Regions from separate parts of the Collinsella sp. AF05-9 genome, predicted to be linked through region 2. Evidence: riboswitches for the same ligand, from Rfam matches in the RefSeq annotation. Region 2 holds a riboswitch; the other holds the start of a gene.
What was found. A riboswitch is a leader RNA that binds a small molecule or an ion and turns the genes downstream of it on or off. The one in region 2 is predicted to bind thiamine pyrophosphate.
Positions count from the first base shown of each region.

Region 1 (4,419 bases), on a different contig from region 2:
GTCTTCGAGCGTCACACTGGAGCGGTCAGCCAACGGGTGGTCGGCACACACAAAAACGTGCGGCGTGGCGCAGAAGAGCCCTTCGAACACGAGCTCGTTGGCCGCCAGCATGCGCTCGATAACCTCGCGGTTATGCTCCGACAGATACAGGATGCCCAGTTCGCTTTTCATATGCGCGACGTCCTCGATAATCTCGTGAGTCTGTTCCTCGCGCAGGGTAAAGTCATAGCGCGCGGCATCGAATTCACGGATCACGTCGACAAACGCATTAACGGCAAAGGAATAATGCTGGCAGCTCACACTAAAGTGCGGCACCTGCTCGGACGCGCCCTTGTACTTGCCCTCGAGCAGGTCGGCCTGGTCGAGCACCTGGCGCGCGTAGCCCAAGAAGGTCTCGCCTTCCTCGGACACAATGACGCCCTTGTTGGTGCGCTCAAAGATGTGCACACCCATCTCGTTTTCGAGATCGCGGATCGATGCGGTAATCGAAGGCTGCGACACAAAGAGCCGGCGCGAGGCCTCGGTGATGCTGCCGCATTCGGCAACTTTGACGACATATCTGAGCTGCTGGAGCTTCATGGCTGTCTCCTTAGCTGTTCGTGAGATTCGCGTCGGCAGTACCCGGCAGGCGCATAAACGACGGCATCTCCCCCGTCGCGGCGCAGGCGGCAATCTGATGCAGAGCCCCGGCAACCGCATCGTCTGCCGCAGCGCCGATATGCCAGCGCGCAGCAACCGTGACGGCCTCGTTGGCATTGGCGACCGCAACGGAGTTGGGGACGGCACCGATCATGGGCAGGTCGTTATCGGAATCGCCAAATACGGCCACCTCGTCGGACGTCAGGTCCAAAGCGCGCGCCAGCTCCAGCGCGGCGCAACCCTTGTCCCAACCTGCTGGAAGAATGTCGAACAGGCGCACACGATTGTTGGGAAACACGAGCGAGAGTTCCGGCACCTCGGCGGCAACGCACTCGCGTAGCTCCGCGAGCTCCTCACGCGAACGAGCACTCCAGATATTCGCCTTGAACACCGGTGCGTCATCGACGACAGGACGGCACGGGGCCTCTTCGCCCTTGAGCCATGCGTTGCCGCCCGACTCCATGGCGCGGCGCACGCGCTCGGGGTCGCTCGTCACACAATAGGCATCGTTGCCCCAAAAGTCATCACCCAGGCCGTAGACCTTCAGATACGTATCGTCGGTCTCTTGCTCCAAGTAGTCAGTCAAGCGCATAAGGGCGGCGTTGTCAGTCGCATGCGAGGCTACCACCTCGCCGTCCACAAACATGACCTGGCCGTTGCAGAACGCGCCGGTCGAGAAGCACTCGGCGCGATTGCGGAACATCCAGCCCATCGCGGACGGTTGACGGCCCGAAACCGGGCCAAAGTGCAGGCCCGCCGCCTGCATGGCATGAATGCCCTCGATGGCATAATCGCTGGCGCCGTCGCGCCCGGCCGGAATCAGCGTATCGTCCATATCGGTCAGCACAAGTTTAATCATAAGGCCCCCTCGGTCATTCTTAATCCCGTCTATTGTACCGACCTGCCAAAAAGAGACAGGTTTATATTGGCAGGTTTTATCTGGGAAAACGCAAAGCCCCAGTTGTTACCTGCCAAAATAAACCTGTCCCTTTTTGGCAGGTGCGCTAGTATAGGAAACAACAGATTCGATGCGGGAGTGCCGGCGGTGCAAACCACAAGGCTGAGAGGGCATGGGGCCCAATCCTTTGAACCTGTCAGTTAATGCTGGCGTAGGGAGCATGCCGCCTTTTTAGGGGCGCTGTCTATGCACAGCGCCCCTTTTCTATGCCAAGGAGGCATGTGCAGTGATCGATTCGAAACAGCTCAAGCAAAACGTGGTCAAGGCAGTGGAGAAGATTCGCGCCACCAATCCGATGGCGGGCTCCATCACCAACACGGTGACGATTGACTTTGTCGCCAACGCGCAGCTCGCCGTGGGCGGATCGGCCGCCATGGTCTATCTGCCCGACGAGGGCGAGGCGCTCGTTGCCGGCGGCGGCGCCATCTATCTGAACATGGGCACACTCTTCCCCATCTACGAGCAGACGATTCCCCGCGCGGCCAAGGCGGCACACGACGCCGGCAAGCCCTGGGTGCTCGATCCGGTGGGCCTGGGCATCGGCAGCCTGCGCACCCAACTGGTAGGCGAACTCAAGCAGTACAAACCCGCCATCGTGCGCGGCAATGCCTCCGAGATTATCGCGCTCGCCGGCCTGTGGGGCCTTGAGGGCGAAGCGGCCGATCTGAGTCGCGTGCGCGGTGTCGATACCACCGACACGGTAGACGCCGCCCGCGGCGCCGCCGTGGCGCTCGCCCGCTACACCGGCGGCGCCGTTGTGGTCTCGGGCGAAGTCGACCTGATTACCGACGGCACGACCGTGGCCAAGTCCCACGGCGGCAGCCCGCTCATGTCCAAAATCACCGGCTGCGGTTGCTCGCAGGGCGGCGTGCTGGCCGTGTATGCCTGCGCCGCCGACCCGTTTACGGCGGCCATCTGCGGCACGGGCGTCTACAACGTTGCCGGCACGCGTGCCGCCGCCGTCGCCGATGCCCCGGCAAGCTTTAAGGTCGCCTTTATCGACGAGCTCTACCGCGCGACCGCCCAGAACATTGCCGATAACCAACTCGAGCTCGAGGAGGCATAAGCCATGTCCGAGCCCGCAACCATTGCCGGCATGAACACACTCGTCGCCGTGGCCATCGCCCCGTGCGGCACCGGCGACGAGCTATCTGCCGAGGTCGCCGAGGTCGTGCGCGTCATTCGCGAGAGCGGCCTTCCCAACCGCACCACCTCGATGTTCACCGAGATCGAGGGCGACTGGGACGAGGTCATGCAGGTCGTACGCGACGCAACCTTTGTGTTGGCGAGCAAGGGCATCCGCACCGAAGTCGTGCTCAAAGCCGATATTCGACCCGGATTTACCGACACCATGACCGGCAAACTCGAACGCATGGAAGCGCAAATCAAAAAGCAGGAGGAAGCACGATGAGCATCCGCGACAACCTTGATATCTCTGCCTATCTGGTACTCGGCCCCGAAAACACCCTCGGGCGACCCGTGGGCGATGTGGTGGCTCAGGCGCTCGACGCCGGCTTTACCTGCATCCAGGTGCGCTCCAAGGTGGCAAGCGCCCGCGAGATCATCGCACTGACGGGCGATGCCGCGCAGGCCATCGCCCAGGCCGGCAAAACCGGGCAGGTCGCACTGCTGATCGACGACCGCCTTGACTGCGTACTTGCCGCACGCGAGCAGGGTATTGCCGTCGACGGCGTGCACGTGGGCCAGAGCGACATCCCCGTCGAGGTCTGCCGCAAACTTTTGGGCCCCGATGCCATCGTGGGTCTTTCGGCCCGCTGCGAGGAGATGCTCGAGTACGTCAAGACCGCCGACATGAGCCTGGTCGATTACCTGGGCGTAGGCCCGCTCCACGAGACCGAAACCAAGCGCGACTGCGGACGTGCGGCAGATGGCTCCATCATCACCAAGAGCTTTGAGGACCTGGCTGCCCTCCATGCAGCAAGCCCCGTGCCCATCGTGGTGGGCGGCGGCGTCAAGAAAGCCGACCTGCCGCAGCTCAAGGCAGCCGGCGTCGACGGCTTTTTCGTGGTGAGCGCCGTCTGCAGTGCCGACGACCCCCACGCCGCAGCTAAGGAGCTCGTCGACACCTGGCAGCAGGCATAAGCCTAGACCGAGCAGTTGCTCCGCAGTCCCATATCTTCAATAGCGGAAAGCGCATCCCAGTTTGGACGTCCATTCTGGGATGCGCTTTCCGCATAGAGGACCAGCGGGAAACTGCGTCCCAGTCTGAACGCTGATTACGGGATGCAGTTTCCGGCGTAGTCCCTACCCCGCCAGATACGCTTCCAGCGCGGGCAACGTCGCCTCCGCATCGCGACGGCCGATCTGGTAGATGCGCTCGAGTTCATCGGGCTCGCGGCACAGCGACGGCACCTTCACCGATTCGCTCGGCCGCACCACAAAGATCTCGCCAGCGGCTTCGCGACGCGCCAGGTCATCGAGCGTGGCATTGTAGACCTCGTGCCGACGCTCAAGCGCCGCAACAAACTCCGGATAGTGACGATACACGCGACGCAGCATAGGCATCACGCTATTGGGCTGCTTTACAAAGCCCGCCGGCTGCGTCAGCACCACCACGTTGCGGTCATAACCCTGCGCAAACAGCCAAGCGCTGGGAATGGAATCGGCAACACCGCCATCCAAGTACTTACGACCCTCGATGGCAACAGGACGCGTCGCCACGGGAATCGCCGACGACGCACGGATCCACTCGATATCGCGCTCGTCGCCATAGGGCAGGTCATGGTAGACGGCCTGCCCCGTCTTAAGATCGGTACATACGCACGTAAACCGCATGGGGCAGGCGCGATATGCCTCCAGAT
Region 1 covers NZ_QSBB01000013.1:39,537-43,955, reverse strand. The annotation lists gene DWV43_RS05560 (LysR family transcriptional regulator) at 1-579, opposite strand, end outside; gene DWV43_RS05555 (HAD-IIB family hydrolase) at 590-1,498, opposite strand; TPP riboswitch at 1,662-1,772, shown strand; gene thiM (hydroxyethylthiazole kinase) at 1,824-2,663, shown strand; gene DWV43_RS05545 (thiamine-binding protein) at 2,667-3,008, shown strand; gene DWV43_RS05540 (thiamine phosphate synthase) at 3,005-3,700, shown strand; gene DWV43_RS05535 (patatin family protein) at 3,863-4,419, opposite strand, start outside.
Region 1: another riboswitch for thiamine pyrophosphate. It lies ahead of thiM (hydroxyethylthiazole kinase); the one in region 2 lies ahead of thiC (phosphomethylpyrimidine synthase ThiC).

Region 2 (4,419 bases):
GCGCAACCAAAGCGGCGGGTGAGGAGCATGGCAGCATTTTGCTGTGTGCGCTCGGAGTCGACCTCGTAGTCAAGCAGGGCCATGGCCTCGGGAATGTTGGGCGTGATAACGGTCGCCAGCGGGAACAGGCGGCGGGTGAGCGCCTCGGCGGCATCTTCGGCAATCAGCCGTGCGCCCGAGGTGGCTACCATGACGGGGTCGACGACCACGTTTGTCGCGTTCCAGGCGCTCAGGCGGTCGGCGATAACCTCGATAATCTCGGCAGAGGAAACCATGCCGATCTTGACGGCGCTGGGGCGGATATCGTCAAATACGGCGTCGATCTGCGCAGCGACGATATCAGGGGAGATATTCTGCACGGCGGTGACACCGAGCGTGTTTTGTGCGGTGATGGCGGTGATGGCCGTCTCGGCATACAGGCGGTGCGCCGTGATGGTCTTGATGTCGGCCTGAATGCCGGCGCCACCGCTGGAATCGGATCCTGCGATGGACAGGACGGCAGGTACCTTACTGCGATCCATGTTTGCTCCCTTGTTCGGTCGGAATCAAATGGGTCTTTAAGCCAGCATTATAAAGATGCCCGGGCCGACTCTATGTCGAACCCGGGCGGGCGATGCAATCTTTACGCAAATGTAAGCAAATGTTCACACGTCAACAATTGACGAACACCATGTTACCGATTGTGGCTCCGGTGACGAGTTAGTCCTCCATGCCGAGGTCGATCGTCGTGCCTTCGAACACCTTGTTAACGGTGCGGACGGCGCACATCTTGCCGCACATGGTGCAGGTGCCCTCGGTGGCGGCGGGGGATTCTTCGTAGCGTTTCTTGCCGGTGACCGGGTCGAGAGCACACTTCCACATGGCATCCCAGTCGAGCTTGCGGCGTGCCTGGCCCATCTTGTCGTCCATGTCGCGGGCGTGCGGCACCTTCTTGGCGATATCGGCGGCGTGCGCGGCAATCTTAGTGGCCATGAGGCCATCGAGCACGTCCTGGGCGTTGGGCAGGCACAGGTGCTCGGCCGGCGTCACGTAGCACAGGAAGTCGGCACCGGAGCTGGCGGAGATGGCGCCGCCGATGGCAGCGGTGATGTGGTCGTAACCCACGCCGATATCGGTCACCAGCGGCCCGAGCACATAGAACGGGGCATTGTGGCACAGGCGCTTCTGCAGTTTCATGTTGGCGGCGATCTCGTCGAGCGCCATGTGACCCGGGCCCTCGACCATGACCTGGACGCCGGCGGCCCAAGCGCGCTTGCACAGCTTGCCCAGCTCGATCATCTCAGCGGTCTCGGTGGCATCGTTGGAGTCGTAGAGGCAGCCCGGGCGGCAGGAGTCGCCGAGCGAAATCGTCACGTCGTACTCGTGGCAAATCTCGAGCAGCTCGTCAAAGTACTCGTAGAAGGGGTTTTCGTTGCCGGTGACCTCCATCCAGCCAAACAGTAGCGAGCCGCCGCGACTGACGATGTTCATCAGGCGGCCGGTCTCCTTAAAGGTCTTGGTGACCGACTTGTTGATGCCGCAGTGGATGGTCATAAAGTCCACGCCATCCTCGGCGTGCGCGCGCACGACCTCGAACAGGTCGTCCTTGGTCAGCTTGACCAGCGGCTTTTCCATGTAGCCGATGGCGTCGTACATGGGGACGGTGCCCACCATGAGCGGCGTCTCGTCGATGAGCTGCTGGCGGAACTGGCGCGTTTTGCCCGAGTTGGAAAGGTCCATGATGGCGTCGGCGCCAAAGTCCTCGGCGATCTTGACCTTCTTCCATTCCTCGGCGGCATCGGCCTTGTCGCCCGAGATGCCCAGGTTGACGTTGACCTTGGTGGACAGGCCCTCGCCGACACCAAAGGCGCGCATGCCCTTTTTGATATGCACGATGTTGGCGGGAATGGCGATGCGGCCGTCGGCCACGCGCTCGCGGATGTACTCGGGGTCGCGATGCTCGCGCTCGGCGACTTCCTTCATCTGCGGCGTGATCTGCCCGGCGCGGGCGAAGTCGATTTGCGTGACGAGCTTGGGCTCGGTCTGTGTGCTCATTGGCACGGCTCCCTTCGTTGGCATTACCCATATCAGGTTTGCGGGTCAGGGCGGGCGCGCCCAGTCTCAGCCTGCCGTCTTGTCCTGCAAGCTCCCCGTTTATGTAATGGGCTCAAGTATAGCTCGAATGGGTACGATTGGCATAACGAGCGTGCCTGTGGGGAGGCGAACATGGAAGACAAGCATCTATATCGAGAGACGCAATGGGATGTATCGGCCGAGGAAAGCCGTGCGCACCATGGCCTTGTCGCGATTGGTTTTGCGGTGCTTGCCGTGCTGGTGATTGCCTTTTGTATCTGGACGTTTGGCGGTCACGGCGGCGCAGCATGGGAGTTCGAGGCCGACGATGCCCTGCCGATCATGACAGTGAAGGTTACGGGCGGCAATACCGTTGCCGCGCCGGGCGACTATTGGTATTCGCGCGATGGATTTGTCCAGCTTCAGCTGAGCGGTGGGTCTATTCCTGGTGAGGAAATCGAACGCGTGACGTATGATGCGGCGCTCAAAACGCTGACGGTGAAGCTCAAGAATCAGGGCGACGTGCCTACGACTATGGATATCGCGCTGACGGAATGGCGCTTGGAGCCCCCATCGGGTGCTGCGGTGTCCGAGGTAGAGCACGTTAAGATTACCTACCAAGATGGCTCGACAAACGAAGTTGCCAAAGCCGACGGCTTGGCGGAATAGACGCCGTGCCTAGGCAGCACATTCAAAAGTAGCGGTGGTCCTACAAGGTCTGTTCGTTCAGGAAGACCAAAGTGTTCTTATTTGAAAGCTCGGGAAAGTGACGATAACCAACGTCAAACGCGGTGAGCCCGCTTACATCCTCGAGCTTGTTTTCTGCCATCCAGCGCACCATGGAACCACGTGCCTTTTTGCTGGCGGTCGAGCGCTGGATGGGCTTACCGTTGCGGATGCCTTCGCCAAAGAGACACGTGACGACCGTGGCGTCGCCCGCGAGATGGGGCAGAACGGCTTTGGCGTACTCTACGCTGGCGAGGTTGACGATCGTGGTGTTTGAGCCTGCCGGGGCGATAGCCCGCGCGAGCTTGTCGCTCCAAAACGCATAGAGGTCTCGGGCATCGTCAACGGCGAGCTTCGCGCCCATCTCCAGCCGATATGGTTCGACGGCATGAAAGGGGCGAACGCACCCGTAGAGGCCAGAGAGGATCCACAGGTGGCTTTGCAGCCATGCGAGCTGCGCGGAATCCATCACCTCGGGCGCCATGCTCTGGTATTGAATGCCGTGGTAGGACATGACGGCAGGGGAGAGGTGACAGGCGAGTGCGGGATTGTCGAGATCGCCGTTTTTCAGGATGGGCCCGAACTCATGCAGGGTGTTGAGGCAAGGCCCCAGCAGTTTGTCACTCACGTTCCATAGCGCCTGCAGGCTGTCGCTGCCTTCATTCCGCTCGATATCTAGCAGTGCGCGGTGGAGGCGAGCCGTCTCGCGCGCAAAGGGTGGAATGCCCAGGACTTCAAAAGCATCTTGGGCCGCGCACATCTGCTTGGCGGGCGAAATGACGACCTGCAGCATGGACTCTCCTCTGCCAAAAAGGAAGTTGCGGTGGAATACGGTCTGTTTTGGCCGTTTATGGGCCAGTTTAGTCTGTATTTCACCGCAACTGATGAAGGGTTGGTTACGCGCGCTCGATGAAGGCCTTGTAGCCGCGATAGGCCTCGTAGATATCGGCCTTGTTAGCGACCTCCCACAGGGCGTGCATGGACAGGACGGCAACGCCAGAGTCGATGACGTTCATGCCGTACTTAGCCATGATGTATGCGATGGTGCCGCCGCCGCCCGCGTTGACGCGACCGAGCTCGCAGGTCTGGAAGTCCACGCCGGCCTCGTCCATGATGTCGCGGATGAGGGCCACATACTCGGCGTCGGCGTCGTTAGAGCCGCCCTTGCCGCGGCTGCCCGTGTACTTGTTAAAGCACAGGCCGCGACCCATAAAGGCTGCGTTCTTGGTTTCGAACTTGCCGGCGTAGCCCGGGTCGAAGCCGGCGGACACGTCGGAGGAGAGCATGCGGCTGCGGGCGAGCGCGCGGCGCAGGGCCAGCGGGCTATCCTCGCCGGCGAGCGTCATGATCTCGGCGACGGTGTTCTCGAAGAAGCGGCTCGTCATGCCGGTGGCACCCACGGAACCGATCTCCTCCTTGTCGACGATGAGTGTGATGCTCGTGCGCTCCATGTTGGCGACGTTGATCTGGGCGAGCATGGACGGATAGGCGCAGACACGGTCGTCGTGGCCATAGCCCAGAATCATGGAGCGGTCGAGGCCCATGTCACGGGCGGGGCCGGCGGGCACGACCTCGATCTCGGCGGAGAGGAAGTCCTCCTCCTCGACGTCGTACTGCTCCTTGAGGATATCCAGGAACATC
Region 2 covers NZ_QSBB01000006.1:39,016-43,434, forward strand. The annotation lists gene thiD (bifunctional hydroxymethylpyrimidine kinase/phosphomethylpyrimidine kinase) at 1-521, opposite strand, end outside; gene thiC (phosphomethylpyrimidine synthase ThiC) at 700-2,034, opposite strand; TPP riboswitch at 2,027-2,142, opposite strand; gene DWV43_RS03260 (hypothetical protein) at 2,206-2,721, shown strand; gene DWV43_RS03265 (YaaA family protein) at 2,762-3,571, opposite strand; gene DWV43_RS03270 (aminopeptidase) at 3,675-4,419, opposite strand, start outside.